2 regions of the Priestia sp. LL-8 genome follow, and region 2 is predicted to be linked to the other one. Evidence: a T-box and tRNA genes for the amino acid it is inferred to sense, from the RefSeq annotation. Region 2 holds a T-box; the other holds one or more tRNA genes.

Region 1 (16,550 bases), 510 kb from region 2:
GGAAGGAGGCGTATCAAAATGGCAGGTGGACGTAAAGGTGGACGCAACAGACGTCGTAAAGTTTGTTTCTTCACAGCAAACGGCATCACTCACATCGATTACAAAGATGTAGATATGCTTAAAAAATTCGTTTCAGAGCGTGGTAAAATTTTACCTCGTCGTGTAACTGGAACAAGCGCTAAATACCAACGTAAATTAACGATCGCTATCAAACGCGCTCGTCAAATGGCATTATTACCATATGTTTCTGGTGAATAATGAACGGTATAAAAAGAGGCAGTAAGGGAATCCTTACTGCCTCTTTTTACATTACATAGGTGCTCTTTTGCCAAATAGTTGCTTCTTATGAATTGAATCGATAAAATAAATAATAGTCTATATCAACGAGGTGAAGTTGTGAAAGGAATTCGATATATTACAGAAGGAGCAGCTCTGTTAGCGCTGTTTGTGGCGCTTTTGCTTTTTTCACTATACATACCTGTTGTAGGAGCCATTTTTCAACTAGCGCTAGCTGTTCCGTTTATTGTGTATACCGTTCGTCATGGGTGGAAAAAGGCAATATTATTTTTGGTAGTAGGGTTGTTATTGACTTTGTTATTTGGAAATGTATTGACTCTTCCTTTTACATTTGTATTTGGTATTGGTGGATTAGCAATAGGAATGCTTTACCGACAAAAACAAAAAAGGTATACCATTTTACTAGGCGGCACGGTTGCATTTAGTTTAGGTTTACTTTTATTGTTCGTAGGAGCAAATGTCATTTTTAATGTTAATTTAATGGAGCAAATAAATAATGCTTTAGATCAATCGATTAATCAAAGTATTGAAATGATGAAAAGTTTAGGACAAGACGTTAAGGAATCTCAAATTGACCAAATGAGAGATGCATTTGATATGTTTAAAAATCTGTTGCCTCTATTAATTGTTATGGGTGGAGTTATTCTGGCCTTTTTCTCTCAGCTTATTGCTACGCCTATTCTTAAAAGAACAGGTTATGAGGTGCAAGCATTCCCGCCTTTTCGTGAATTTAAACTTCCTAAAAGTATTCTATGGTATTATTTGATTGCATTAATCTTATCCTTCCCATCTTTTAATATTGAACAAGGTACATTTATGTACGTAGCTATTATCAACATCGTGATGGGACTGCAAATGCTAGTAGTGTTACAAGGGATCTCTTTTATTTTCTATTTCTCACATCAAAAAGGGTATGCGAAAGCAATTCCAATTGTTGTAACAATTTTAGCATTAATTATTCCAATTATCCTTCAAATTGTGCGCATCTTAGGTATAATTGATTTAGGATTTAATTTAAGAAAACAATTAGACACAAAAAAGTAGATATTGTGGAACTTAAAAAAGTAGGAGCTGAAATGGATGCCTGTCTTTACAAAAAAGAATGTCATTCGCTATCCATTTTACTCATTGTATAGTATAGCCCTGATTTTAGTAGGTATCGTGACCTATCATAATTGGATCATAGGAATGATAGGCTTTATATTACTATTAGCCTGTCTTTTTCTATACATGAGAATGGAGCGAATGCTGTCCGATGAGTTTGAAACCTATATTTCAATGCTGTCTCATCGGCTGAAAAAAGTAGGCGAAGAGGCATTAATGGAAATGCCGATTGGGATTATGTTGTTTAATGATGAATATCAAATTGAATGGACCAATCCTTTTCTAGCATCTTGTCTCGGTGAAGATACACTAGTGGGAAGATCATTATACGATGTAGCAGAGAGTATTATTCCACTGATCAAACAAGAAGTGGAAACAGAAGTTGTCACGTTGCATGATCGGAAATTCAAAGTGGTTATTAAACGAGACGAGCGCTTACTGTACTTCTTTGATATTACAGAGCAAATAGAAATCGAAAAGTTGTATGAAGAAGAACGAACAAGTTTAGGCATTATCTTTTTAGATAATTATGATGAACTAACACAAGGAATGGATGATCAAGTTAAAAGTAACTTGAATAGCCAAGTAACTTCTATGTTAAATAGTTGGGCTCAAGAATACGGTATTTTTATTAAACGTACGTCTTCTGAGAAATTTATTGCGATTATGAATGAACAGATCTTAATTCATTTAGAGCGAAGTAAATTTTCTATCTTAGACCAAGTTCGAGAAGAGACGTCTAAACAAAATATACCGCTTACATTGAGTATCGGTATTGGGGCTGGTGCGGCTGATTTACCCGAACTGGGTGCTTTGGCTCAATCTAGCTTGGATTTGGCCTTGGGTCGTGGTGGAGATCAAGTAGCGATTAAACAGCCGAATGGAAAAGTGAAATTCTTTGGGGGTAAGACAAACCCAATGGAAAAACGGACGCGCGTGCGTGCAAGAGTTATTTCTCACGCGTTAAAAGAGCTCATTACAGAGAGTGGAAAAGTGATTATCATGGGTCATAAGTATCCGGATATGGATGCTGTAGGAGCTGCTATTGGGATCTTAAAAGTAGCGCAAGTAAATCAGAAAGATGGTTTTATCGTATTAGATCCTGATCATATTGATACAGGTGTTCAGCGAATGCTAGAAGAGATTAAAAAGAAAGAAGGCCTGTGGGAAAGATTTATTACGCCTGAAGAAGCCTTAAATCTTGTGAGTGATGATACTCTTTTAGTAGTAGTAGATACGCATAAGCCGTCGCTCGTTATTGAAGAAAGATTATTAAATCGTATTGAAAATGTCGTGGTCATTGATCACCATAGACGAGGAGAAGACTTTATCGAAGATCCTCTTCTTGTCTATATGGAGCCATATGCTTCCTCGACAGCAGAACTCGTTACTGAGCTTCTTGAATACCAGCCAAAACGATTTAAAATTGATATGCTAGAAGCAACAGCACTTTTAGCCGGTATTATTGTCGATACAAAAAGCTTTACATTACGCACGGGATCTCGTACGTTTGATGCAGCGTCCTTTTTACGTTCTCAAGGCGCAGATACGGTTCTTGTTCAAAAGTTTTTAAAAGAAGATATCACACAATATGTACAGCGAGCACGCTTTATTGAACATGCAGAGATTTATACAGCAGGTATTGCCATTTCACGCGCTGAACCGAACAAAATGTATGATCAAGTGTTAATCGCGCAAGCTGCAGATACGCTGCTTTCAATCAGCGGAGTGGTTGCTTCGTTTGTTATTTCTAAGCGACGGGATAATCTAATTGGCATTAGTGCTAGATCGCTTGGAGATATCAATGTACAAGTTATTATGGAAAGTCTCCAAGGCGGAGGCCACTTAACGAATGCTGCTACTCAGCTTCAAGACATTAGTTTGGATGAAGCTGAAGAAAGGCTTAAACAAGCAATTGACGAGTACTTAGATGGAGGTAAAAAATCATGAAAGTAATTTTCTTAAAAGATGTAAAAGGAAAAGGCAAAAAAGGTGAAGTGAAAAATGTTTCAGACGGTTATGCACATAACTTCTTATTAAAAAATGGTTATGCTGTTGAAGCTACAGGCGGTAATGTGAAGGTATTAGAAGCACAAAAAAATAGAGAGCAAAAAGATGCAGCTGCAGAACTTCAAGCAAACAAAGAGTTAAAAGCAACTCTTGAAGAACTAACAGTTGAATTAAAAGCAAAATCTGGTGAAGGCGGCCGTTTATTCGGTTCTATCACAAGCAAACAAATTGCTGAGGAATTAAAGAAAAAGCATAACATCAAAGTAGATAAGCGTAAAATTGAATTAAATGATGCCATTCGCGCATTAGGCTATACAAATGTACCGGTTAAATTACATCCGGAAGTAACGGCTACTGTAAAGGTACATGTGACTGAACAAAAATAAACGTACGATTGAAAAATAGGTAAATAATATAAAGGGTTGGCGCGGACTTGTATTTGTTCGCGCCAACATTTATGATGAAAGAAAATACGAAAGAATATAAGAGGGGCATAGAAATATGAGTGATCTTTTTGCTGATCGTCTTCCGCCTCAGAATATTGAAGCAGAGCAAGCGCTATTAGGGGCCATTTTCTTAGAGCCTTCTTCTTTAACCTTAGCATCTGAACTGCTAATACCTGAAGATTTTTACCGGGCATCGCACCAGAAAATCTTTACATGTATGCTGAAACTTTCTGACCAAGGTGAACCGGTTGATTTGGTAACGGTAACGTCTGAATTAGCTGACCAAAAAATCCTAGAAGAAGTTGGCGGCGTATCGTATTTAAGTGATTTAGCTAACTCTGTTCCAACGGCTGCAAACGTAGAATATTACGGTAAAATCGTAGAAGAAAAGTCGATTTTGCGCCGTCTAATTCGTACTGCAACGCATATTGCTTCAGAAGGATATGCAAGGGAAGACGAAGTGGAAGTTTTATTAAATGAAGCGGAAAAAAACATTTTAGAAGTAGCACAGCGTAAAAACAGCGGTGTGTTTCAAAATATCAAAGATGTACTTGTACAAACGTACGATGATATCGAAGTTCTTCACAATCGAAAAGGTGACATTACAGGCATCCCAACTGGGTTTAGTGATTTAGATAGAATGACAGCAGGGTTCCAGCGAAATGATTTAATCATTGTAGCAGCCCGTCCATCGGTAGGTAAAACGGCTTTTGCCTTAAATATTGCGCAAAACGTTGCAACAAAAACGGATGAGAACGTAGCCATCTTCAGTTTAGAGATGGGTGCTCAGCAGCTTGTTATGAGGATGCTGTGTGCCGAAGGAAATATTGATGCACAAAGGCTGCGTACAGGCTCGCTTACAGCTGATGACTGGGGAAAGCTTACTATGGCAATGGGGTCTTTGTCCAATGCAGGGATTTATATTGATGATACACCCGGTATTCGAGTAGGTGAAATTCGTTCTAAGTGTCGTCGCTTGAAACAAGAAGGCGGACTTGGGATGATTTTAATTGACTACTTACAGCTTATTCAAGGTAATGGACGAAGCGGAGAAAACCGACAGCAGGAAGTATCTGAAATTTCTCGTGCTTTAAAAGCTTTAGCCCGTGAATTAGAAGTCCCTGTTATCGCCTTATCACAGCTTTCCCGTGGTGTAGAGCAGAGACAAGATAAGCGACCGATGATGTCTGATATCCGTGAATCCGGAAGTATTGAGCAGGATGCCGATATCGTAGCTTTCTTATATCGTGAAGACTATTATGAAAAAGACACAGAAAATCAAAATATTATCGAGATTATTATAGCCAAGCAGCGTAACGGTCCAGTTGGAACCGTACAGCTTGCCTTTGTAAAAGAATACAATAAATTCGTTAATCTCGAGCGGCGCTTTGATGATGCAGGAGTGCCGCCTGGTGCATAAAACCTCTCATATTGAGAGGTTTTATTTTATTGTTATCGCATTCGTTCCGCAAAATACGATATATTTATAATAACTTTTGTTAAATCGTTCGGATTTAATTGACTTTAGCGTGATAAATTGATACACTTATCCATGGTTAAATTATGTCGTAGTGAGCTGTTGCTTACTAAGCGGAGGTGCTTAAGATATGTCTTCAGTCGTTGTAGTAGGAACACAATGGGGAGATGAAGGAAAAGGGAAGATTACAGACTTCCTATCAGAAAATGCAGAAGTGATTGCACGTTACCAAGGTGGGAACAATGCAGGTCACACAATTAAGTTTAATGGTGAAACTTATAAGTTACATTTAATTCCTTCAGGTATTTTTTATAATGACAAAACGTGTGTAATTGGAAACGGTATGGTTGTTGATCCAAAAGCACTTGTTCAAGAATTAAAATACTTACATGATCGCGGTGTAACAACAGAAAACTTACGTATTAGTAACCGAGCTCATGTGATTCTTCCATATCATTTAAAATTAGATGAAGTTGAAGAAGAACGTAAAGGTGAAAATAAGATTGGTACAACGAAAAAAGGTATTGGACCAGCTTATATGGATAAAGCAGCACGTGTTGGTATTCGAATTGCCGATTTACTAGACCGTGAAGTATTTGAAGCAAAATTAACACAAAACTTAGCTGAAAAGAATCGCCTTCTTGAAAAAATGTATGAAGTAGAAGGCTTTACATTAGAAGAAATTTTAGATGAGTACTATGAGTATGGTCAACAAGTTGCAAAATATGTTGTTGATACATCAGTAGTATTAAATGATGCGTTAGACGAAGGACGTCGTGTACTATTTGAAGGCGCACAAGGTGTTATGTTAGATATCGACCAAGGAACATATCCATTTGTTACATCTTCAAACCCAGTAGCGGGTGGAGTAACTATTGGTTCTGGTGTAGGTCCATCTAAAATCAAGCACGTTGTAGGTGTATCAAAAGCGTATACAACTCGTGTTGGTGACGGTCCTTTCCCAACTGAATTAACAAACGAAATCGGTGATCAAATCCGTGAAGTAGGACGTGAATATGGTACAACAACTGGTCGTCCTCGCCGTGTAGGTTGGTTCGACAGTGTAGTTGTACGTCATGCTCGCCGCGTTAGCGGAATCACAGATTTATCTTTAAACTCAATTGATGTATTAACGGGAATTGAGACATTAAAGATTTGTGTAGCTTACCGTTATAAAGGGGAAGTTATGGAAGAATTCCCTGCTAGCTTAAAAACACTTGCAGAATGCGAACCTGTATATGAAGAGCTTCCAGGTTGGACAGAAGATATTACGGGTGTGAAAACATTAGATGAGTTACCTGATAACGCTCGCCACTACTTAGAGCGCGTGTCTCAATTAACAGGGATTCCTTTATCTATTTTCTCTGTAGGTCCAGATCGTACACAAACAAATGTATTACGTGGTGTATATAGCTAAATAAAAAAGGTTAGCTCTTCTTGAGCTAACCTTTTTTATTTATAATTGGTGCTTTGTTAACAAGATTTTTAAAAAAAGCTCAATAATAAAAAGAAAGTTTTAAAAAAACTATTGCATTCATATGAAATATCATGTTATTATAATAAGCGTCGCTAAGAGATATAACATGAGCCATTAGCTCAGTTGGTAGAGCATCTGACTTTTAATCAGAGGGTCGAAGGTTCGAGTCCTTCATGGCTCACTTTTGTTACAACGTGGCCCGTTGGTCAAGCGGTTAAGACACCGCCCTTTCACGGCGGTAACACGGGTTCGAATCCCGTACGGGTCATTTTTAATATTTTTAATACATAGCATATAGACTGAGGTCCCGTGGTGTAGCGGTTAACATGCCTGCCTGTCACGCAGGAGATCGCGGGTTCGATTCCCGTCGGGACCGCCATTTTGGCTCGGTAGCTCAGTTGGTAGAGCAAAGGACTGAAAATCCTTGTGTCGGCGGTTCGATTCCGTCCCGAGCCATCAAAAAGCATGACTTTATTTAAAGTCATGCTTTTTTCTTTTATTTACATTTAAAAGAAAACGTTATTTGCTTTGTATCTCTTTTGTGGTAATATATTACTTTTGCATTTAGAGATGGTTGAAAATCATATATCTTCATGTATAGTAGAGGATGAACTTGTGACGTTTCAAGGGTTATCAAGTATAATAAAACTACGGTATTCAAACAGTATGAATACTATCTTTTATATTTTGCTTCAACTAATAAAGGAGAACGATGATCATGGATAAACGTATTTTAGTCGTAGATGACGAAAAGCCGATTGCAGATATTTTAAAGTTTAATTTGCAAAAAGAAGGTTACGAAGTATTTTGTGCTTATGATGGCGTAGAAGCACTTGAAAAAGTGGAAGAAGTACAGCCTGAAATGATTTTATTAGATATTATGCTTCCTCAGAAAGATGGAATGGAAGTTTGCCGAGAAGTGCGCAAAAAATATGATATGCCAATTATCATGTTAACAGCAAAAGACTCTGAAATTGACAAAGTGTTAGGTCTAGAATTAGGTGCAGATGATTATGTAACTAAGCCGTTCAGTACGCGTGAATTATTAGCACGTGTAAAAGCTAATTTACGTAGGCATCAGCAAGTAGCTGTTCCAACAGAAGAAAGCGAAACGAATGAAATTACAATTGGAGCACTTGTTATTCACCCAGATGCTTATATCGTGTCTAAGCGCGGAGAAACGATTGAACTGACTCATCGTGAATTTGAGCTGCTGCATTATTTAGCGAAGCACATTGGACAAGTCATGACGCGTGAACACTTGCTTCAAACTGTATGGGGTTATGACTATTTTGGTGATGTGCGTACGGTAGATGTAACAGTTCGAAGATTACGTGAAAAAATTGAAGATAATCCAAGCCATCCAATGTGGATTGTAACAAGACGTGGAGTAGGCTATTATTTACGCAGCCCAGAGCAGGAGTAATTTTAGATGAAGAAAGTAAGGCTCCTGCAATCTATTCATTTAAAGTTTGTATTGATTTATGTGCTGCTCATTTTAATTGCGATGCAAATTATTGGGGTCTATTTTGCACGACAATTAGAAAAAGAATTAGTTAACAACTTTCGAACGTCTCTTCAAGAGCGGACAGACTTGCTGACGTATAACATTGGACAAGAAATGGTGAAAAATCGTGATGATGATTCACCCACTCTTGAGGAAGACTTAAAGACTATTTTACGAGATTTTGCTTCAAGACCCAATTTAGCTTCAAATGATATGAATGACATCTCTGAAGTAAGAGTCATTGACCAAAATAGAAGAATCATTGCTACATCGAACTCAAATCCTCAACAGATCATAGGTAAAAAGACTAATGATTTAGCGATTACGAATGCGTTGTTAGCAGGAACGAACTCTGATAATGTATTTGTTGATCAAAGCGGACAGCGAATCAGAGTTATGATACAGCCTATTCGTTTACAGGATAAAGTAGGTGCCAGTCAATCAAATTCAACTAATAAAAATGGAAAAGTTCAGTCTAGCGAAGAAATCTTAGGTGCTATTTACTTAACAGCTTCCATGGAGCCTGTTTACGATCAAATGAGTAATATCAATCAGATCTTTAAAGCAGGTACGGTGATCGCTCTTTTTATTACAGCTATTTTAGGCGTGTTTTTAGCTCAGACGATTACTCGTCCAATGTCTGAAATGAGAAAACAAGCACTTGAGATGGCCAAAGGGAATTTTACGAGAAAAGCTAAGGTATACGGATATGATGAAATTGGTCAGCTAGCTCTCACATTCAACAACTTAACAAGAAAGCTTCAGGAAGCACAGGCAACGACAGAAGGGGAGCGCCGTAAGCTTAGTTCGGTATTAGCTCATATGACGGACGGCGTTATTGCGACGGATCGAAAAGGAAGAGTAATTTTAATTAATGATCCAGCCGCAGCTATGCTAAATGTTTCACGTGAAACGGTTTTGTCTGACCCAGTTGTTTCCCTATTAGATCTTGAAGAAACGCATACGTTTGAAAGCTTGCTCGCTAATCAAGAGTCATTAATTTTGGACTTTAGTACAAAATCGGATCCTTTTATTTTAAGAGCTACCATTTCCGCTATTCAAAAAGAGACCGGTTTTATTAACGGGATTATCATTGTCCTGCATGATATTACAGAGCAGGAGAAAATTGATCAAGATCGTCGAGAATTTGTAGCGAATGTTTCACATGAATTGCGTACGCCGTTAACAACGATGCGCAGTTATTTAGATGCGCTTGCAGACGGAGCATGGCAGGATAAGGACTTAGCTCCAACATTTTTAAATGTAACGCAAACGGAAACAGAACGAATGATTCGTCTCGTTAACGACTTGCTTCAATTATCTAAGCTAGATAGCCAAGACTACCGATTTAGTCGTGATCCAATCAATTTTGTGAAGTTCTATCACTACATCATTGATCGCTTTGAAATGACAATTGAACAAGGTATTTCGTTCGTGCGCGACTTGCCAAATGAAGCAATCTATGTCGCTATCGATCAAGATAAAATTACACAAGTATTAGATAACATTATTTCCAATGCAATAAAATATTCACCTGAAGGCGGAACCATTACATTTTCAATTGCTCAGCATACGCATGAAATTGTTGTGAGCATTAAAGACCAAGGTATGGGGATTCCAAAATCAAATTTAGCTAAAATTTTCGAACGCTTCTATCGTGTAGATAAAGCACGAACGCGTAAATTAGGTGGAACAGGATTAGGGCTTGCTATTGCCAAGGAAATTATTGAAGCACATGATGGACGTATTTGGGCAGATAGTCAGGAAGGAAAAGGAACAACGATTTACTTTACTCTTCCGATTGAAAGTGAGAATGATGACGAATGGGAATGAGATATGAACATATCAAAACGGCCATCTTAGTTGTTCTCGTCGCTTCCAGTTTAATTATGACGTATCACATATGGACGTATCAGCCTTCTTATAAGGTCATTTCAAAAAATCAACACCTGCAGGAAGTTGAAGTGAGTTCAAAAAGTAAAATAGAAGATCATATTCTTCCAACAGAAGTTCTCTATCATCGAAACGATAATCACTACATGTCTCACGACGAAGATGATGTAAACAAATGGGTAAATGAAATGAAAAAGTGGAAATTTTCGAATGTGACGGACGTTTCGGATGCTATTTCTCCCGATGGATTTCTAAATTATGTTCATGGAAGTAATTCTATTGAAGTGCTGTATCCAGACGCGCTACCGTTAAAAACATTTCAACAGCTTTTTTCATTTTCTCAAACGTCTTTGCCTAATCAAACATTTGACCGTGTACTCATTAAAATTAAGCGTACACCTTCCTTTTTCGTGAGCGTGTATCTTGTGAATTATGAGCAAAAAAAGATTTATTCGGTTACAGTCAAGAATTTGGCCAAAGATGATATCAAAGAATTAGAAGATAAAATGAAACGTACCTATGCCCCGAGCTTTGTATATAAAGAAAACAAAAATCGGTATATCTTCCTTCCAGAAAACAATATCACGATGAATAGTGAAGTTTACTATACGAGCATGAGGCATTTAGATATTGAAAAATATAAAGAAGCGCTTTTTAACAACCCAGACTATGCAAGGAAAGAAACGTCTACAAACCGAGATGTCTACACCGAAGGTACAAAAGTGATTAATGTTAATACGAAGACAGATGTGATGGAATATGTGAATCTTGTAAATTCTACGACCGAGGTAATGGAAGATTATAATTTAATAAATCGCAGCTTTAGCTTCGTTAATGACCACGGCGGCTGGACGGAATCTAATTACAGGTTCAACAGCTGGAATCGTATTACAAAAGAAATTAGCTATCGTTATTATAAAGATAATTATCCCGTGTACAGCAATCAGGGAATGACTGAAATATATCAGAGATGGGGAAATGCGGAGATTTTAAATTACCGTCGTCCTCTTTATCGTTTTGTAAGAGTACAGGATTCCAGTGTAGAAAAGCTGCAGTCATCTCAAAAGGTGATTCAATTAATTGAAAAACACCAAAACTTTGACCCGAATCTGTTAAAAGATATTTCAATAGGCTATCAGCTAGAAGAAGTCTCACAGCAGCCAAAAACCGGTGAAAAGACGGTTGAGTTTAATTCTAACTCTGTCAAACTCGTTCCTTCTTGGTTCTATTATTATAATAGCAAGTGGTATCGAATTGCACCGCCGACCGAAGGAGGCGATAACGATGGATTGGAATAGAACAAAAACCATCTTTATTTTCACTTTCTTGATTCTGAATATTTACTTAGGCTATCAGATTTTTAAAACTCATCAAGAAGATCAGTACTCTCTATTTGTGGAGTCGAGCGTTGAAGAACAATTAACGAGTGAAGGCATTGAATATAAACATCTACCTGTAGATGTGAAGGAAGCTTCGTCGTTAAATGCTAAAAGCAAACTGTTTAAAGATGAAGATTTAAAAAAGCTTAAAGAACAAAAAGCAGCGCTGCTTGAGGAAAAAACAATTCGAAGCGTACTAGACAAACCTTTTTCAGTATCTGAAAAAAGTCCCGAAGCAAAGCTAAGTCAATTTCTAAAACGGTATGTTATCTCAGGTAAGGATTATGAGCTATGGAATGTTAACAAAGAGAAAAAAACAGTTACATTCTTTCAAAAATATAAGAAGCATAAAATCTTTGATAATGAAAATGGAATGATCGTTGCTCACTTAAATGACAAAGGTGAAATTATTTCGTATGAACAAACGATGCTAGGTTCTGTAAAAACATTAGATGATGAGCAGGATGTTTTAACGCCTTTAAAAGCATTGGAAAATTTGTTTTTGAAGGGTGAATTGAAAAAGAAAGATTCTGTAACAAAAGTAGAGTTTGGGTACTATACGTTTGATCTGCCGCTACTAAATTCTCAAGTTTTAGCACCAACTTGGCACGTCATTGTAAATGGAGATACGAGTTATTTTGTAAACGCCTTTGAAGGGCAAATCATTAAAAAAGGAAATAAATAAGTATTTGGAGTGAGATAAATGAGCCTGCATTTCAGCGTGCTAGCGAGTGGGAGCACAGGAAATGCGATTTTAGTAAGTGATGGAGAACATTCCTTACTAGTTGATGCAGGGCTGAGCGGAAAGCAAATGGAAGCTCTCTTTCAACAAGTAAATCGCAATATCCCGGATTTATCAGGAATTTTAGTGACTCACGAACATAGCGACCATATTAAAGGACTAGGTGTTCTGGCACGTAAATATAAGCTCCCCATTTTCGCAAATGAAAAAACGTGGAACGCAATGGATGGTTTGATCGGCAACATTGATACGGAACAGAAGTTTCACTTTGAAATTGGCCAAACGAAATCGTTTGGTCAATTGGAAGTGGAGTCTTTTGGTGTTTCGCATGATGCTGCAGAGCCTATGTTTTATGTCTTTCATCAAGGGTCTAAAAAATTAACCCTTATTACAGATACTGGCTATGTAAGTGACCGCATGAAAGGTACGATTAAAAATAGCGATATGTATGTATTTGAAAGCAACCATGATGTTGAAATGCTCAGAATGGGACGCTACCCTTGGAGTATTAAAAGACGAATTCTAAGCGACGTAGGACATGTGTCTAATGAAGATGCGGCTCTTGCAATGGCAGATGTGATTGGAGATCAAACCAAACGCATTTACTTAGCGCATTTGAGTCAAGACAATAACATGAAGGAAATTGCCCGCATGTCTGTTGCGCAAGTGTTACAACAAAAAGACATCAATGTAGAGGACAATATTCTTCTATGTGATACTGATCCAAAAAGACCAACTGATATTGTTTATGTATAGTCTCTAGAAAGGAAGCGAAAAATAACTTCATTTAGTACGTGAATGCAGACATTCACGATGATAAATGAAGGGTTCGGTGATAGTGTGGAACATTATGATGAAGGCCAAGAGCCGAATAGTCGGCCGCCTAAACGCCGCAGAGGATATTTCGCTTCTGCTCTGATTGGAGCTATTATAGGTGCACTTATTGTACTGCTTCTTATGCCAGCCTTGGTGAGGAACGGCATTTTGCCAGATGGATGGATGACGGATGAAAATAGAGATGAACAAACAGGGTCTACCATTCAAAAGTCAGTATCTCTTGACGTCACTACGGCCGTCACAAAAGCTGTTTCTGAAGCCAATGCAGCAGTTGTAGGAGTTGTAAACATTCAGAACTCTGAAAGCTTTTGGAATGATGAACGAACTGATGCCGGGACGGGCTCAGGTGTTATTTACAAAAAGCAAGGTAACAAAGCTTATATTGTGACAAACTATCATGTCATTAAAGGCGCTAACGAAATTGAAGTGAGCTTCAGTAACGGTACAAGGGTATCGGCTAAAATTCTTGGCAGCGATGATTTAATGGACTTAGCAGTTCTTGAAATTGACGCAGGCCACGTGACAAAAGTGGCTACCTTCGGAAATTCTGATAAGCTTAAAGCTGGTGAACCAGTAATTGCTATCGGAAACCCGCTAGGCCTTCAATTTTCTGGCTCCGTTACACAAGGAGTTGTCTCAGGGGTTAACCGTGTCATTCCTCAAGATTTGAATGGCGATGGAAATCCTGATTGGCAATCAGAAGTTATTCAAACAGATGCCGCCATTAACCCTGGTAATAGCGGGGGTGCTCTTGTTAATATTGATGGTGAATTAATCGGTATTAATTCTATGAAAATTGCCCAAGAAGCAGTAGAAGGCATTGGTCTTGCGATTCCAATCAATATGGCTAGACCCATCATTAATGACTTAGAACGATATGGTGAAGTCAGACGTCCGTATCTTGGAGTTAGTACACTATCATTAAGTGAGGTATCAGGGTATCATTTAAAAGAAACCCTTAAGTTACCGCATGATGTAGTAAACGGAGTCGCTGTTCTAAAAGTCGAGCCAGGTTCGCCAGCCGCTAAAGCCGGATTAAAGGAATATGATGTGATTGTTGAGTTAGATCACAGCAAAGTAAGGGACATTGCGACACTTCGCAAACACCTCTACATTGAAAAAGAAATTGGCGATAAAATGAACGTAACGTTCTATCGTGATGGCAAAAAGAAATCCACAGAAGTAAAATTAACGCGTCAAATGAAGTGAAAGAAAAGTTATCCACAGGGGATAAACTCCTGTGGTTTTTTAATGAAAAGAATAGAGAAAGGAAGATAAATACATGAAGATATATTGCTGTGTAGAACATACAGAACTAGCGCTGGATGTAATGGTAGATGAGATTGAGCTAGCGCCGGTTTTTGAAAAAATAGAAAATTCTACTGACAAAAAAAGCTGTGAATATTGTGACAATGAAGCTGTATATGTAGTAGGGAACTAATATTCTTATACAAAATGTGGATATAACATGTGGATATGTGGATAATATCTGTGGATAAGGGATAAAGGAGAGGAGAATAGCCTGTGAATATCTCTATTATAACCATTGGGAAGTTAAAAGAAAAATACTTAAAACAAGGCATTGAAGAATATTTAAAGCGTTTATCAAGCTATGCAAAAGTAGAAATTATTGAGCTTGCAGATGAAAAAGCACCCGAAAACTTAAGTGAATCTGAAATGGAACAGGTGAAACAAAAAGAAGGAGAGCGCATCTTAGCGAAAATCTCAGACGATACTCACGTAATCGCATTAGCTATTAACGGAAAACAAAAATCTTCCGAGGAACTCGCAAAAGAAATTGATTCATTAGCTACCTATGGAAAAAGCAAAATAGCGTTTGTCATTGGCGGGTCGCTTGGTTTAAGCAGCGAAGTAATGAAACGCTCAAACGCAGCCCTTTCTTTTTCAAAGATGACGTTTCCTCATCAGCTTATGCGCCTAGTATTAGTAGAACAGATTTACCGAGCTTTTCGTATCATTCGAAATGAACCTTATCATAAATAGAACGTGTGGATATTTTTTTATTAAAAGCTGAGGCAGAAGGAAATGTAAAACCTTCTGCCTCAGTTTTTATCATATGTGGATAAATAGCACACGTCTATAAAAAAGAACAAGAGGTTCTTCTCTCCGATAAAATGTTAGAAAAAATGAGTTTAAGCAAACGAGATCTTATTTAAGAAACAGAAAAACCTTCGTCTTCTTTCACTCCAGCTCTGTCTTTAAACTCATCAAGCAACGCACGCACTTCGTCAGTTGTTTCCGTGCTCATGAGTAGATTTCTTAATTCACTTGCACCGCGGAATCCGCGAACGTAAATTTTGAAAAAGCGTCGAAGCGGTTTGAAAGGGCGCGGCTCTAATTCTTCAGAATACTTATCATGAAGATCTAGCTGCAGGCGAAGAAGTTCTAATAGCTCTTCGCTTGTGTGCTCTTTCTTTTCTTTTTCAAACGCAAACGGATTATGGAAAATTCCGCGTCCAATCATGATTCCATCAACGCCGTACTTCTCCGCAAGTTCAAGACCCTTCTGACGGTCAGGAATATCACCGTTAATTGTTAGTAGCGTATGAGGCGCGATTTCGTCACGAAGCTTCTTAATCTCCGGAATTAACTCCCAGTGCGCGTCAACATCGCTCATTTCTTTTTTCGTACGAAGGTGAATAGAAAGGTTCACGATATCCTGTTCTAGAATGTGCTTCAGCCAGTCGTACCACTCATCAACTTGCGTATAGCCAAGACGAGTCTTTACGCTTACTGGAAGCCCTCCAGCTTTGGCTGCCTGGATAATCTCAGCCGCAGTATCTGGACGGCGAATCAGACCAGAACCTTTTCCGTTTCCTGCAACGTTCTGCACAGGACAACCCATATTAATATCAATGCCGCGAAAGCCCATTTCGGCCATGCCGATACTCATTTGACGGAAGTATTCAGGCTTGTCTCCCCAAATGTGCGCAACGATTGGCTGTTCATCATCTGTAAACGTCAAACGTCCTTTTACGCTATCTTTTCCTTTCGGATGGCAGTAGCTTTCCGTATTCGTAAACTCTGTAAAAAATACGTCAGGTCGTGCTGCTTCAGTCACAACATGGCGAAAAACGACATCCGTCACAGCTTCCATCGGTGCCAAAATAAAAAACGGACGCGGCAACTCATGCCAAAAATTATCTTTCATCTTATATCTAAACCCTTTCTTTTAGGGAAAACATCTTCCCAAAATTAAAAAGTGTAATTTCTTTTATAAGGTTGAATGCTAGTATAAACTTCAACCAATATATACTTTAATGGTATGGAACGAAAAGTGCAAGGGAACGAGACATTTTGTTTTGACGGAAAACCATACCATAAATAAAAAGTATTAAAAAAGACCTCTAATTCTAACTT
Region 2 (16,550 bases):
CTACGCCTTCTTGAGCATCTCGGCTTTTGAATACGCTTCCAAAAAGATGCGCTTCTTTTTTAATGCCGCTGTAATAAGCATCTGTTTTTACATGCTGAAGCAGCTGCAAGGTAGCTTTAACAGAGATTGGACTTTTTTTGGCAATTTTTCTAGCAAGTAAAAATGTTTCATTGATAAGCTGACTTTCTTCAAAAGCTGCATTTGCCAATCCTAATTCCACTGCCTCGCTTCCGGAGATTGGATCACTTGTCAGCATCATCTCACAAGCCTTATGAACTCCTACATAACGAGGCAATCGCTGAGTTCCTCCAAACCCTGGTATAATTCCTAACTGAAGCTCTGGCAAGCCCAGCTTAGCATTCTCCGTTACCAAACGGATATGACAGCTCATAGCAAGCTCCAATCCTCCGCCTAAAGCAGCTCCATGAATAGCTGCAATCACTGGTTTTGGGTAATTTTCAATATACTCAAAGAGCTCTTGACCCTTAACAGCAAGCTTCTCATATTCTTTTTCCTGCTGAAGTGATGTGAATTCTTTTATATCAGCTCCGGCACAAAAGAATTTCCCTTCACCTTTAATAACGATAACCCTTGTCTCTTTACTATCTTCTAAATGTTTTAAAACACTTGAAAGATCTTTTAATAAATCTTGAGACAAAGCGTTAGCAGGTTGTCTATTCAACGTAATGAAGCTTATTGCATCAACAGTTTCAACCTGGATAATCTCCATTTGTTTACGCCACCCTTTCTTTCTATTTTCATTACCTTATTCTTTTCCCCTTGTAAGGGAGCAGCAGGCTCACTTACGATTATGAGCCGCTGCAGCCGTTTAACAGCAGGGAATGGACTTTATCTACCGATTCTATTAGGCCGTATCGATGATCGTTCATTACCCATGTTGTGACAGTTTCATCAATCGTTCCAAAAATCATCTGTCGCGCAAGACGAATATCTATATTTTCAGAAAACTCACCCGTTTCGATTCCTGTCTGCAAAATAGAATCAATGAGAGTCAGATAATCTTTTAATACATCGTTAATTTTCAATCTTAAATCTTTGTTCGACTGACGCAGTTCGAGCTGTGTCACTGTAGCTAAATGATGATCCTCCGCTAGAAACGAAAAATGTTTGTCAATTAACACATGAAGTTTTTCTGCCGCGGTTTCAATTCCCGCTAGCTCTTCATAAATTTTTTCTACAAATTGTCCCATCTTCTCTTGAAACAAGGAAATCAAGACATCTTCTTTGTTTTTAAAATATAAATATATCGTACCGTCTGCAACTCCAGCTTGCTTAGCAATTTTAGAAACCTGAGCATTGTGGTATCCGTTTTCTGCTATTACTACTACAGCTGCATCGATAATCTGCTTATACTTTGGCTTATTTCTTCTCAATCTTATACGCTCCTTTAAAATATGAATGATTATTCATTCATATCTTTATAATAAAGAAACCGCAAGTATCTGTCAATTATGTTTCAGCAAAAAAATCAAAGGCGACGATCGACTACGTCGCCTTTTTATGCTTTTCATTTTCTTCTTCAATCAGCGCTCGTCGCAGAATCTTACCGACCGCTGTTTTTGGAAGCTCATTTCGAAATTCATAAAGACGCGGAACTTTATAAGCAGCTAAATACTTTCTAGAAAACTCATTTAACTCTTCTTCAGTACATCTTACACCATTTTTTAATACAATGTAAGCCTTCACCGTTTCTCCTCTATACGGGTCAGGAACACCTACCACTACAGCTTCTTGAATTTTTTCATGCTCATATAATACTTCTTCAACTTCTCGAGGATAGATATTATACCCCCCGGCAATAATAATATCTTTCTTTCGATCTACTACATAAAAATAACCTTTATCATCCATATAGCCAACATCGCCTGTTAACAACCATCCGTCTCGCATAACAGCCTCCGTTTCTTCAGGCTGCTTCCAATATCCTTTCATGACCTGAGGACCTTTAACCGCAATTTCTCCTACTTCGCTTACAGCAGCCTCTTTACCTGTTTCAAACGAAAGAATTTTGGCATCTGTGTCTGGCCAAGGTACTCCAATGCTTCCTGGTATTCTCTCTTCCCAAAGAAAATTAGCATGAGTAACAGGAGAGGTTTCCGTTAAACCGTATCCTTCCACTAGTTTACCTCCAGTGAGCTTTTCAAACTGCTCCTGCACTTCCACAGGAAGTGGAGCCGAACCGCTCATACATGAATCAATGGAAGATAGGTTGTATTTTGCTAAATCAGGATGGTTTAATAATGCGATGTAAATTGTTGGAGCACCTGGAAATAAAGTAGGCTGCTGCTTATGAATGGTTTTGAGCGTCGTTTTTGCATCAAATTTAGGCAGAAGCACCATCTCGTAGTTTTGCAAAACAGATAGAACGAGAACTGTTGTTAAACCATACACGTGAAAAAACGGGATAATTCCAAGCACTTTTTCTTCTCCATGCCTGCAGCGGTACAACCAATGTGAACACATCGTTGCATTGGCTACCAAGTTTTTATGAGTAAGCATGACTCCTTTTGGAAAACCTGTTGTTCCCCCGGTGTATTGTAAAATCGCGATATCTTCGTCTGAAATTCCCTCAGCGTTACATACTGCTGGAGAGGATTCATTTATAATACGTTTAAATAAATGAGTAGTCTCCGTATGACTCACATTCACGCTTATCTTCTGCTGCTTGCGCTGAATAAATGGATACATTATGTTTTTGGGAAATGGGAGATAATCTTGAATAGAGGTGATGACTACGTGCTTTATCTTTGTTAACGCTTTCATTTTTACTACACGCGGATATAGCAAATCGAGTGCAATAATCATGGTTGCTTCTGAATCATTAAGCTGATACTCTAACTCTCTTTCCGTATACAAAGGGTTTGTTTGAACGACCACTCCTCCGGCAAGAAGAACAGCATAAAAGGAAATGACTGCTTGAGGACAATTTGGAAGCATAATGGCTACTCTATCCCCTCTTTTTAATCCCAGTTCAATAAGGTAAGATGAAAGTTTCAAAGAATCTTGATGCAGCTGGGAAAACGTCATTTTTTTCCCTAGAAAATAGATTGCGCTTTTTTTAGGATCCTTTTGAACTGCTTCTTCAAAAAGCTGTGCTAAATTTTTTTGTTCATAATGAAGCGTAGCAGGTATTTCATCCGGATATTGAGAAAGCCATATCTTTTCGGTGGATTCCACACGTATCCTCTCCCTCAAAAAAATAAAAAATTAGAATTTTCTAATTAAAATTATAGTTCATTCTTTTTTTAGATGCAATCGTTATTGAATGTTCTCTTTCCTGCCTAATCACTCTTTCATCCTGCAGCGTAATAAATAAAAATTGGATTTACCCCTGTACATTATCCGAATTTTTTGTATATAATAAAAATTAGATTTTTTTTAAGGAGCTGTATGAATTGATAACAACATTGACTAAAGGACCGTTCAAAGCAGATCACGTTGGAAGCTTTTTGCGTCCCGAGCGTATCAAGCAAGCACGATTACAAGTGGAAAACGGGGAAATGACAAAGAAACAGCTTCGAGCAATTGAAGATGAAGAAATTCGTAATCTCGTAGAAAAGCAAAAACAAATTGGATTAAAAGCAGTCACAGACGGTGAGTTTCGCCGTGCGTGGTGGCACTTTGATTTTCTGTCAGAACTTGTTGGCGTAGAACTTTACGAAGCAGAGTCGGGCATTCAGTTTCACGGGGTCCAAACAAAAGCTCACGGTATAAAAGTGACTGGAAAACTAGATTTTAATCACCACCCTATGATTGAAGATTATAAATTTCTTCATCAAGCTGCTGGAAAAGAACACGTAGCTAAGTTCACCATTCCAAGTCCTAATATGCTGTTTTTCAGAGGTCATATTGAAGAGTCTGCTTACTCGGATACGGATGTATTTTTTGCTGATTTAGTTAAAACATATCAAAAAGCCATTCAAGCATTTTATGATGCTGGATGCCGCTATTTACAGTTAGATGATACTGCGTGGGCAGTCTTTTTCTCAGAAAAAGGACAAGAACAAATCGCTTCAAAAGGTTTCACGCCCCAAGAATTACTGAAACGTTTTACGGATGCTATCAATGAATCCATTGCGCATAAGCCAGATGATATGGTCATTACAATGCATATTTGCAGAGGGAATTTCCAGTCTACTTATACAGCAAGCGGTGGATATGAAAATGCGTCAAAAGCTATTTTCAGTCAGTTAAACGTAGATGGACTATTTTTAGAATTTGATGATGAACGCTCAGGAGGATTCGAACCTCTTCGACATGTAAAGCGAGATGATCTTCAGATTGTCCTCGGCCTTATCACATCAAAATTTGGAGATCTAGAAGATCCTGAAGCAGTGAAAAAACGAATTGCTGAAGCGGCAGAATTTGTTTCTCTTGATCAAATTTGTTTGAGTCCCCAGTGCGGATTTGCTTCTACAGAAGAAGGGAATTTACTTACTGAAGAGCAGCAGTGGGATAAAGTAAAGCACGTGATTTCAATTGCTGAAGACGTATGGAAGTAATGATTAAAAAAGCTGACCTGCTTTAAGGTCAGCTTTTTTGCTGTCATCACAATGTTAGGAAAAGCTATATAGATAAATAGATAAGACCAATAAGCATAAACACTCCGCATAAAACGAGTAAAATTTTCGCTAACTTCTCCATCACTCTCTCCTATCCTATCCCTGCTCCTATTACATAGGACATACCGATTGAAATAACAAGTGAAATAAACCCAACGGCTCTGTTATCTTGTTCAATTTCATCATCGATTCGAAATTTTGGCGTCAAAAATTCGAAAATAAAATAGCTGACTAGTAAAAGAACGAACCCATATATTCCCCATCCGAGCATTCTTAACAAATTGTCGTTATGCTCAATCGAATAGCGAAAAATATTAGCTAATCCAAATATTTTCCCACCTGTTGCCATCGCAACAGCCATATTTCCTTTTTGAATCTCTTCCCAATTCTTATACTTAGTAACGAGCTCAAACACAACAAGAAAGACGACAATGCTCAAAACAACCACGCTGTAATAAGCGGCGGATTCAATATATGGGTCTTTCCAAAAATCCCTCATTTTTGCATCACTCCTAATTTATATTACACTTCACGTAATGAACTGACAGGTCTCTTTCCTTTACTTGTATCGTTCTTAAAAGAGATAGAAAACCCAGCATAGTCCATGAGCCATGTCGGATTTTCTATCTTCATATATGCTTGTTCAGCGCATCAACTGACACCTTTATGTCAGCATTCTTTTATTTAAATTCCACAACCGTAACGCCAGAACCTCCTTCAGAAGCTTCTCCGAAACGAATATTTTTAACAGAACGATGATTTTTCAAATATTCCTGGACACCTTTACGAAGAGCTCCAGTTCCTTTACCGTGGATAATCGAAACGCGCGGATAGTTGGCTAACAAAGCATCATCAATATATTTTTCAACTCGAATCAGCGCATTTTCATAGCGCTCTCCTCTTAAATCCAGTTCTAGATTTACATGATAATCTTTTCCTTTTACCGTAGCAAGCGGCTTCGTTTCTACAGGTTTTGGGGAACTGATATATTCGAGATCTTTTTCTTTCACCTTCATTTTCATGATTCCCATTTGTACTTGCCATTCATTATTGCTTACTCGTTCCACAAGCGTTCCTTTTTGTCCCCAGCTTAAGACTTTCACTTCATCTCCAGCTTGAAGAGTGCGCTCTTGTTTTTTCGGCACAGCCGGTTTCTTTTTACTTTTTTCAAGAGTTGGAACTGCATCTTCTAGACGCTTACGCGCTTCAATCAATTCGTGCTCTTTTACAAGCGCATGATTTTTTTGACTCATTTTACGCAAATCGCTAATGATTTTCTCTGCTTCTTCAGATGCTGCTTGAACTGTGGCTTGGGCTTTTTCTTCAGCTTTTTCGTACAGCTTATCTCGTTTTTCATTAAACTCAATAATCTGACTCTGTAATTCTTTATGAAGCTTCTGAGCCTCTTTTCTTAGCTGTTCAGCTTCTTCTAGCTCATGTTCAGATTGACGGCGGCTATCTTCAAGAGAGGCGATCATATTTTCTACTTTATTTGTTTCTGAGCCAATATAGCCTTTGGCACGTTCAATTACTTCAGCACTTAAACCTAAACGTTTTGAAATCTCAAAAGCATTGCTTCGGCCCGGTACACCAATCAGCAGCTTGTAAGTAGGGCTCAATGTTTCAATATCGAACTCTACGCTAGCATTGACCACTCCTTCACGGTTATAGCCGTACGCTTTTAATTCAGGGTAGTGAGTAGTCGCAACTACGCGAGCGCCTCTTTCATATACTTGATCTAAAATCGAAATCGCAAGCGCTGCACCTTCTTGAGGATCAGTTCCTGCTCCCAATTCATCGAACAAGACCAGACTTTCGTGATCTACTTTTTGTAAAATATCTACAATGTTGACCATATGAGATGAAAAGGTACTCAGACTTTGTTCAATCGACTGCTCATCTCCAATATCAGCAAATACGTGTTTAAACACAGCCATTTCCGATCCGTCCAGCGCAGGAATCTGCAAACCTGCTTGAGCCATTAATGTGAATAACCCAAGTGTTTTTAACGTTACGGTTTTCCCGCCGGTATTTGGTCCTGTAATAACGATAGACGTATATTGATCACCTAGCTCAATATCATTTGCAACGACATCTTCCTGTGCAATAAGAGGATGTTTTGCCTTCACTAACTTAATATAGCCTCGATCGTTCATTTTAGGTTTTGAAGCTTTTAGCTCATGGCTATAGCGCCCTTTAGCAAACATGAAGTCCAGCTCACCTAACAAATAAACGTTTTGACGGAGTTCATTTGCTACTTCCGCTACCTGAACGGTTAGAGCTATGAGAATACGCTCAATTTCTTGTTTTTCTTTTACTTTTGCTTCTTGAAGCTCATTATTTAACGTCACAATCGCCTGCGGCTCAATAAATAACGTTGCTCCAGATGAAGACTGATCGTGCACAATGCCTCCATACGCACTGCGATATTCTTGCTTAACAGGAATAACGAAACGTTCGTTTCGAATGGTAACAATTGCATCTGACAACATTTTCTGAGCAGACGAGGAGCGAATAAGACTTTCTAGCTTTTCGCGAATACGAGACTCCGTCGAGCGAAGTTTTTGACGAATGCCTCTTAGCTGGTCGCTTGCACCGTCTAGTACTGTGCCATTCTCATCAATGCTCATTTTAATTGTTTGTTCTACCTCAGGAAGAGGCATTAGTTTTTCGATATGTTCAGTTATAATTGGAAGCTGTAAATCTTCGTCTTCTACTACTTGCTCGATAAATTGCTTGACTTGTCTTGCAGCATAAATCGTGCTTGCTACATCAAGAAGTTCATTAGAGCTTAGCGTTCCTCCAATTTCAGCGCGCTTTACGCTAGGTCGAACGTCAAAGATGCCTCCTAGCGGTACGTTGCCACGCAATCGCAGCACGGTTGTAGCTTCATCTGTTGCTTCCTGCCATTTGACTACTTCTTCATACTGAGTCGAGGGAATCAAATTCGCTACTTTTTCTCGGCCTAAAGAAGAAGCTACTTTTTTCTGAAGCTGTTCCTTAACTTTATTAAACTCTAGTACATGAAAAATACGTGATTGCAAAACTGATTCCTCCTGTTGCTTATTTATGTCGATTTAAAAAGGCGGTTAATTCTTTGAGACTATACGTATTTAATACCGTTTCTGGTTTAAGCCAGCCTTTAATTCCCGTAGATATTCCAATTTCCATATGCTCTAGCATGTCTAAATTGTGAGCATCTGTATTAATAGCAATTCTCACTCCTGCTTCTTGTGCTTTTTTTATATGCTCAGCGGCTAAATCTAAACGGTTTGGATTCGCGTTTAGTTCCAGAGCCGTTTGTGTTTCTTTAGCTAATTCAATTAGCATATCAATATCTACATCATATCCGTTGCGGCGGCCAATCAAACGACCCGTGGGATGAGCGATTAAATCTACATGAACATTATTTAACGCTTGCTTTAAACGATTCATAATTTCTTCGCGGGGTTGCGAAAAACTAGAGTGAATGGACGCAATAACAAAATCTAGCTCAGCTAGCATTTCATCATCATAATCAAGTGTTGCATCGGGCAAAATATCCATTTCAATTCCAGCTAGTATTGTAAAATCATCGAACTGTGCGTTTAAACGATTAATTTCTTCACGCTGTTTGCGAATGCGCTCAGGCGTTAGACCGTTCGCTACTTTTAAATACTGAGAATGGTCTGTAATCGCCATGTACTCATAGCCTCGCGCGCGACATGCTTCCGCCATTTCTTCAATCGAATACGCCCCGTCGCTCCACGTGGAGTGCATATGCAAATCACCTTTTACGGCACCGTAAGTCACAAGCGTTTGAGGTTTGATAAATGCATCTACCTCCGTTCCATCTTCACGAAGTTCCGGCGGAATAAAAGACAGCCCAAAATGTTCATAGAATGCTTGTTCAGACTCAAAGGTCATGACTTCGCCTGTCTCCGCATTTTCAACGCCATACTCGCTAATTTTCTCACCGCGTTCTTTTGCTAATTGACGCATGCGCACATTATGATCTTTTGATCCTGTAAAATGATGAAGCGTTGTGGCAAACGCTTTATCTTCTACAAGACGAAAATCCACGGACACATCGTACTCATAGGCTAACGTTACCGAGACTTTTGTATCTCCATTTGCAATGATATCCTTCACTTTTGGCAGCGATACTAGCTGTTCGCGAACAGCATGAGGTTCAGCTGTTGAAATAATAAAATCAAGATCTTTTACGGTTTCCCTCATGCGGCGAATACTCCCTGCTTGAGAAAAACGCTCAATGCTATGCATGTGTTTAAGGGCTTCTAAAATTTCGTCCGCTATTGGAAGCATAAAAGCAAGAGGCAAACGATCAGGACGCTTTCCAAATTCTTCGATAGCAGCGATGATTTTCTCTTCTGTCTTTTTAGCAAAACCGCTTAGTTCCTGCACTCGATTTTCCATACAAGCCTGATGCAGTGATTCCATGTCTTTAATATCTAGCTCTTTATATAATTTAGCTATTTTTTTACCTCCAAGCCCCGGCAGCTTAAGCAGAGGGATAAGCCCTTCAGGAACTTCTCGCTTTAGTTCTTCTAATACGCTCGACTCATTTGTTTCCATATACTCTGTAATGACTGCAGCTGTTCCTTTTCCAATCCCTTGGAGCTTTGTAAAATCCTCAATCTCCGTCAGCGTTCTCTCGTCAGTTTCTAACGCTGCAGCTGCTTTTCGAAAAGCAGAAATTTTAAAAGGGTTATCTCCTTTTAATTCCATATATGTAGCAATTGTTTCTAACAATTTAATAATATCCTTTTTATTCATCTCTTTTCACCAGCCTATTATCATAATAACGAAACTTTTGAAAACATGATAAGTTACATATGTACTCTTTCACATTTCCATCTAGACATACCTTTGTCCTCTTGAAAACCGCAGAACAGACTGCGATAAAAAAAGAGGGTATCTCAAAAGTATTATGACACTTTCGACACACCCTCTCAACAAGCTATTGTAATTTCATTACATTACGCCATACTGGGTCCACAAATCTTGAATGGCAGACGATAAATATGGAGTATTTTGTACGATATTGATTGCAATTGAAGACTGTTGAATTGGCGTTTGAATTTCACTTACAGGAATCACGGCTCCAATGTATAACAAAATAAAAACGATGATATACACTTCAACGAATCCAAGTGCACCTCCGCCCCATTTATTTAACTGGCGCAGAATTGGCAGTTCGGTTAAAGCCGTTAAAACAGAGCCTGCAAGGCGAAGTACAATGTGAGTAGCAAAAAATAAAATCGCAAATGCAATCATTCGATAAAAAGCGTCTTCTATCGTTCCAGAATCAAATACAAACGATGCGACACTTTGCTGCTGAATATTGTCCGGAAACGGAATCAACAAGCGAAGTCGGCTTGCCAAGTCTCCACTAAACATATAAGCGACGATAAACGAAACCGCAAAACTGACAATATGAATGAGCTGCAAAATAAATCCTCTTTTAAGACCTGTCACAAAGCCTAAAAGAAGCAATATAATTAAAATGATATTAAGCATTGACTCAGTCATTCCTCTTTTCCATAAAGTTTTTGTTCAAGTCTCTCATAGTCTTCTTTCAGTTTTATATATTCGTGTACAGCATTCACAGCTGTTAATACTGCTAATTTATTGATATCTAAAGAAGGGTTTTTAGTACTGATTTCACGCATTTTTTCATCCACTATAGAGGCGACAAGTCGAATATGGCTTGTACTTTCGCTACCGACGATGCTGTACTGCTGACCAAAGATGTCAACTGTCGCACGTGTTTTATCTTGTCTTGACACGAGAAAATCCTCCGTTCCACGAAAAATCCTAATCCCTATCATACCACGAAGAAGACTTCAATGGAAACATATCTATATTTAAGCTATCATAAGGGATAGTGCTTATAAAGTAAACTAAAATACCCCGAAAGGAGTGAAGCATTATGTCACATGCTGTTATTAAGGTATCAGCTGATCAAATAGCTAAAATGAAGCTTCATTACACATCCTATCTACAGCCCAAACTTCCACAGGGAAGTATTTTTGCAGCTAAAACCCCCGGCTGTTCTATCACTGCGTACCGCTCTGGAAAAGTACTTTTTCAAGGAAAAGAAGCTGAAACAGAAGCGGCTAAGTGGGGAGGCCCTTTAGATGCTGCGAAAAAGGCTCCTGCCTCACACCTCCCATCAAACTTCAGCTCACTATCGGTCATCGGTTCTGACGAGGTAGGGACGGGAGATTATTTTGGTCCTATGACCGTAGTTGCTGCCTATGTTCAAAAAGAGCAGCTTCCTTTGTTAAAAGAGTTAGGAGTACGAGATTCAAAAGAGTTAACGGATGCTAAAATCATTGAAATTGCCAAGCAGCTTGTTTCGTTTATTCCCTATAGTTTGCTTGTTTTACATAACGAAAAGTATAATGCATTTCAAGAAAAAGGCATGTCGCAAGGTAAAATGAAAGCTCTGCTGCACAATAAAGCTTTATCGAACGTGTTAAAAAAATTGGATCCTGAAAAACCTGATGCCATTTTAATTGACCAGTTTGTCGAAAAGAACACCTATTATAAACACGTAGTAAAGGAAAAAGAGATTATCAAAGAAAATGTCTTTTTCAGCACAAAAGGAGAAAGCGTTCATTTATCTGTAGCTGCTGCTTCCATTATTGCCAGATATGCATTTTTAAAACAAATGGATTTGCTGACGGAAAAGACCGGGATGGTTATTCCTCGCGGAGCTGGAGCACAAGTTGATATCGCCGCTGCTAAAATTATTAAAAAACATGGCGTGAATGCGCTGAACTCCTTAGCTAAAATTCATTTTGCTAATACAGAAAAAGCTTTAAAATTAGCTAAAAAATAAGAGATGTGGGAATCCACATCTCTTTTCTTATTCTTATGAACGAAGCGTTGCACCAAATTCTTTTTCTACAGCCTCTAACACTGCACCATGTGCTTTTGCTACTTCTTCATCAGTTAATGTACGTTCAGGATCTAAGTAACGTAAAGAGAAAGCTACAGATTTCTTGCCTTCTTCCATACGCTCTCCTTCATATAGATCAAATACCGTCACGTCTTTTAAAAGTTCTCCGCCCGCTGCATAGATGACGCGCTGAACTTCTCCTGCAAGAACGTTTTTATCTACAACAAGTGCAATATCACGTGTAATAGATGGGAATCTTGGAATAGCTGAATAACGAACTTCTTCAACATCTGCAGCTAATAGCTCTTGAAGGTGTAATTCAAATACGTATGTTTCACGAAGACCATACTGTTTCTGAGCAACAGGATGAACTTGACCTACGTATCCAATTTCTTTTTCATCTAACCATACAGCCGCTGTACGTCCAGGGTGCATACCGTCTTTTTTAACAGGAGCATATGAGATTCGTTTCTCTAAACCAAGCTGTGCAAATAATCCTTCTAGTACACCTTTAATTACATAGAAATCAACGACTTTCTTTTCACCTTGCCAGCCGTGAGCATGCCATAGACCCGTGATTGCCCCAGCTACGCGCTCCTGCTCATCCGGTAATTCTCCTTCACCTTTAGATAAGAACACTGAGCCTGTTTCGTATAGTGCAATAGAATCCGATTGGCGAGCATTATTATGCTTCACTGCTTCAAGCAAATGAGGCACTAAGCTTTGACGAAGGATACTGCGATCTTCACTCATCGGCATTGCTAAACCAATCGTAGTTGTTGCATTTAGTGCAAACTGAGTAGCTTTTTCAGCGCTCGTTAACGAATAGGTTGTTGTTTGCGCTAGCCCCGCTCCCTCTAAGAAACGGCGAACCTTACGGCGTCCAAGCTGATACTCTGTTAATTTTCCTGGAGTTGCCACTGTTACAGGAAGCGTTGTAGGAAGGTTGTCATAGCCATACATGCGCGCTACTTCCTCGACGATATCTTCTTCAATTGTAATATCGCCTCGACGAGTCGGTACTGTTACAACGATTGTTTCATCTTCGACTTTGCTTTCAAATTGAAGACGGTTCATAATATCTTGTACTTCTTCCATTGATAGTTCTGTACCAAGCACGTTGTTAATACGTCCTAGTGACACAGCTACAACAGCAGGTTCCACAGCTAGTGTATCTACTTCTACAGTACCGCTTACCACTTCACCTGAAGCGTATTCAGCCATTAATTCTGCTGCGCGGTCAGCAGCTACACGCGTACGGTTAGGATCAATTCCTTTTTCAAAACGAGCGCTTGCTTCACTGCGAAGACCGTGGTCTTTTGAAGCTTGGCGAACCGTTAAACCTTTGAAGTAAGCTGATTCAATAAGAACATTTACCGTATCGTCTTTTACTTCAGAGTTTGCTCCGCCCATTACACCTGCAAGAGCTACTGGTTCACTGCCGTTTGTAATAACAAGCTGATTACCTTTTAATACGCGCTCTTGATCATCAAGCGTTACAAACTTCTCGCCTTCTGAGGCGTGACGTACAACAATTTCTTTTGAAGCAAGACGATCATAGTCAAAAGCATGCAGCGGCTGACCGTATTCAAGCAAAATATAGTTAGTGATATCAACTACGTTGTTATGAGGTCGAATACCAGCTGCCATTAAACGCGTTTGCATCCATAGGGGTGACGGAGCAATTTTTACGTTTTTCACAACGCGCGCTACGTAAAGCGGATTGTCTTCTTTTGCCTCTACTTTAACGGAGATATAATCAGACGCTTGCTCATCAGACGTTTGCACGTTCACTGACGGATACTTCACTTCGCGACGTAAAATAGCCGCTACTTCATGCGCTACGCCTAACATACTTAAGCAGTCTGAACGATTTGGTGTTAGCCCTAGTTCTAATACTTCATCGTTTAAGTTTAATGCATCTAGTGCATCCGCTCCTACTTCAGCATCACTTGGGAAGACAAAGATCCCTTCTTGATAATCTTTTGCTACAAGCTTGCTTTCAATGCCAAGCTCTTGAAGAGAACAAATCATACCGTTCGATTCTTCACCGCGAAGCTTAGCGCGCTTAATTTTAAAGTTACCTGGAAGTACAGCTCCCACTTTTGCAACCGCTACTTTTTGGCCTTGTGCCACGTTCGGTGCTCCGCACACGATTTGAACGATTTCTCCTCCGCCAAGATCTACTTGACAGCGGCTTAATTTATCCGCATTTGGATGCTGTTCACGTTCTACAACATGACCAATTACCACTCCGCTGATGCCTTTATTTAAGTTTTCTACACCTTCAACTTCAATTCCACTTTTTGTGATTTTATCAGCTAACTCTTCTGCCGTTACGCCTGATAAGTCAACATACTCTTGTAACCAACGATAAGATACAAACATCGTAGTCCCTCCTTTATACTTGTTTAAATTGATCTAAGAAACGAACGTCATTTGTATAGAAATGACGAATATCATCCACGCCGTGTTTTAACATAGCAATACGCTCTACACCGATTCCAAAAGCAAAACCACGATATTTAGTTGAATCGTATCCAGCCATCTCAAGAACATTTGGATGAACCATGCCAGCTCCTAAAATTTCAATCCAGCCTGTTTGTTTACATACATTACAGCCTTTACCTCCACATTTTGCACACGATACGTCTACTTCTACAGACGGCTCAGTGAATGGGAAGAAACTTGGACGAAGACGAATTTCACGGTCTGCACCGAACATCTTTTTCACAAATACTTCAAGCGTGCCTTTTAAATCGCTCATACGAATGTTTTCGTCTACTACAAGACCTTCAATTTGCATGAATTGATGAGAATGCGTAGCATCATCGTCATCGCGGCGGTACACTTTTCCTGGGCAAATAATTTTAACAGGTCCTTTGCCTTCATTTTTGTTCATAACACGAGCTTGAACAGTTGATGTATGCGTACGAAGAAGCGTTTCTTCCGTAATATAGAACGTATCTTGCATATCACGTGCTGGGTGACCTTTTGGCAAGTTCAGCGCTTCGAAATTATAATAGTCCTGCTCTACTTCCGGTCCTTCTGCTACTTCATAGCCCATTCCTAAGAATAAATCTTCCACTTCTTCAACCACGCTTGTTAGCGGGTGATGCGTACCTGCTTTAACAGGGCGTCCTGGCAGCGTTACGTCGATTGTTTCTGAAGCAAGTTTACGCTCTACCTCGGCTGCTTCTAACGCCGTTTGTTTTTCTTCAATTTTAGATGCAATCGCTTCACGTACTTCATTTGCAAGTGCTCCCATTACAGGACGCTCTTCAGCTGAAAGTTTTCCCATACCGCGAAGTACTTCTGTGATAGGGCCTTTCTTTCCTAAATAAGCTACGCGTACGTCGTTTAATTCTTTTAAAGCACTTGCTGCTTCGACTTTTGCAATTGCTTCTTGTTGAAGTTCTTGTAAACGTTCTTTCATCACTTATTCCTCCTTTTAACGTAAAAAATGACAAATAAAAAAACCTCCTCCCAAAAAAGGGACGAGGATTAGTCGCGTTACCACCCTTGTTAACTATATACACAGACGTATACAGTTCACTTCATTCAAGTTAACGGAATCTCCGGAACACCTTTACATCTATGTAAGATGGTCTAAGTGTCAACTCAAGAGGTGAATTCACTTATTACATTTATAAAAATGCTTTCAGTCACGGCATTTTCTCCCTGCATAAACGGACATAAGCTACTGCTCTCTTTCATCGTTTTTTACATATGTAACTATTGTATTATTATAGTGAAAACACGTTCTCGATGCAACTACATTCCGCGTAAATAATAAAGTAAGATTCCAGAAGCGATGGCAACATTTAGCGACTCGCTCTTTCCATAGATGGGAATGTACAGATTCTGATCCGTTTGTTCCAACACTTTCTCGCTTACGCCGTTTCCTTCATTTCCCACAATCAGCGCAAATTCGTTTGAAGGTTTTACGTGTGTGTAGACTTTTCCATTTTGTAACGACGTGCCGTAAACTGCTATTCCTCTTTCTTTTAACAGTGAAATCATTTCGAGTAAATCGCCTTTTACAATTGGAAGGTGAAAAATAGCTCCTTGCGTTGAACGAACGACTTTTGGGTTGTACACATCCACGCTGCCCTCTCCAACGATAATAGCGTCCACTCCGGCAGCATCAGCTGTTCGAATAATGGTGCCGAGGTTACCTGGATCTTGCACCGCATCTAAAAGCAATACTTTCTGTGCTGTATGAATGATTTCCGCATGCTTTGTTTGAAAACACACGGCAATAATTCCTTGAGGTGTTTCTGTGTCAGATAATAACTTAATAATTGCCTCGTTTACAACCGTTATTTCGATACCGTCTATATCCCACTGTGCCGGCACTTCGATCGATTCGCGAATAATTAATTCTTTTACGCAATCCTTATTTTTGATAGCCTCTTCGACTAAATGAAAGCCTTCTACCATAAAAAGCCCCTGCTTGTCACGGTCTTTTTTATTATGCAGCTTTTTCCACGCTTTTACCTGCGGATTTTTAACTGAATCAATTTGTTTCACAAACATAACTCCTTTATCTATAAAAAAATAAATAGTTCAATTAGGTTTTTCTCAATAATCATTAGATAAGTTTCACTTTATTGTACATAGAAATCGCAAAGAAAACAAAAACTATTGGTAACTTTACGATAGCTGAGGTGAAAATGATGGATCTTAATTTACGAAATGCTGTTATTGCAAACGTTTCAGGAAACTCAAAAGAAGAGCTTGAGGCTACAATTTCTGACGCCATTCAAAGCGGTGAAGAAAAAATGCTCCCTGGACTTGGTGTTTTATTTGAGGTGCTTTGGGAAAAGTCTCCAGAATCAGAAAAAGAAGAAATTCTGACAACGCTTGAAAACGGTTTAAAATAAATAACTTTTTCCTATGTACAACAAAAAGCTCATTCTCCTAGGAGAATGAGCTTTTTTTAATTATACGTAATTGCGTTAACCGTATCACGGTCTAAGCGTTTAATAACTTCCGCAATTAATTTAACTGCATTTTCATAATCATCACGATGAAGCATCGCTGCATGAGAGTGGATA

The links. The T-box of region 2 lies ahead of pheS (phenylalanine--tRNA ligase subunit alpha). A T-box ahead of a tRNA ligase gene usually reads a tRNA of that ligase, here a tRNA-Phe.
Region 1: it encodes a tRNA-Phe, which carries the amino acid that the T-box ahead of pheS (phenylalanine--tRNA ligase subunit alpha) is inferred to sense. The anticodon was not compared.

What each region holds. Positions count from the first base shown of each region.
Region 1 covers NZ_JAZAQH010000001.1:5,028,529-5,045,078, reverse strand. Annotated here, with positions in the region: gene rpsR (30S ribosomal protein S18) at 19-258, shown strand; gene U9R83_RS26310 (YybS family protein) at 397-1,341, shown strand; gene U9R83_RS26305 (DHH family phosphoesterase) at 1,378-3,351, shown strand; gene rplI (50S ribosomal protein L9) at 3,348-3,797, shown strand; gene dnaB (replicative DNA helicase) at 3,913-5,277, shown strand; gene U9R83_RS26290 (adenylosuccinate synthase) at 5,465-6,751, shown strand; tRNA gene U9R83_RS26285 (tRNA-Lys) at 6,920-6,992, shown strand; tRNA gene U9R83_RS26280 (tRNA-Glu) at 7,008-7,079, shown strand; tRNA gene U9R83_RS26275 (tRNA-Asp) at 7,115-7,190, shown strand; tRNA gene U9R83_RS26270 (tRNA-Phe) at 7,195-7,267, shown strand; gene yycF (response regulator YycF) at 7,530-8,237, shown strand; gene walK (cell wall metabolism sensor histidine kinase WalK) at 8,244-10,151, shown strand; gene U9R83_RS26255 (YycH family regulatory protein) at 10,142-11,509, shown strand; gene U9R83_RS26250 (two-component system regulatory protein YycI) at 11,496-12,275, shown strand; gene U9R83_RS26245 (MBL fold metallo-hydrolase) at 12,294-13,088, shown strand; gene U9R83_RS26240 (S1C family serine protease) at 13,146-14,378, shown strand; gene U9R83_RS26235 (CxxH/CxxC protein) at 14,452-14,610, shown strand; gene rlmH (23S rRNA (pseudouridine(1915)-N(3))-methyltransferase RlmH) at 14,694-15,173, shown strand; gene U9R83_RS26225 (tRNA dihydrouridine synthase) at 15,343-16,341, opposite strand.
Region 2 covers NZ_JAZAQH010000001.1:4,515,946-4,532,495, forward strand. Annotated here, with positions in the region: gene U9R83_RS23605 (enoyl-CoA hydratase) at 1-730, opposite strand, end outside; gene U9R83_RS23610 (TetR/AcrR family transcriptional regulator) at 810-1,394, opposite strand; gene U9R83_RS23615 (AMP-binding protein) at 1,507-3,198, opposite strand; gene U9R83_RS23620 (5-methyltetrahydropteroyltriglutamate--homocysteine S-methyltransferase) at 3,417-4,523, shown strand; gene U9R83_RS23625 (DUF350 domain-containing protein) at 4,675-5,082, opposite strand; gene U9R83_RS23630 (endonuclease MutS2) at 5,264-7,627, opposite strand; gene polX (DNA polymerase/3'-5' exonuclease PolX) at 7,647-9,359, opposite strand; gene U9R83_RS23640 (CvpA family protein) at 9,558-10,115, opposite strand; gene zapA (cell division protein ZapA) at 10,112-10,372, opposite strand; gene rnhC (ribonuclease HIII) at 10,516-11,430, shown strand; gene pheT (phenylalanine--tRNA ligase subunit beta) at 11,464-13,878, opposite strand; gene pheS (phenylalanine--tRNA ligase subunit alpha) at 13,892-14,926, opposite strand; T-box leader at 14,981-15,216, opposite strand; gene U9R83_RS23665 (TrmH family RNA methyltransferase) at 15,265-16,029, opposite strand; gene sspI (small acid-soluble spore protein SspI) at 16,170-16,376, shown strand; gene U9R83_RS23675 (M42 family metallopeptidase) at 16,433-16,550, opposite strand, start outside.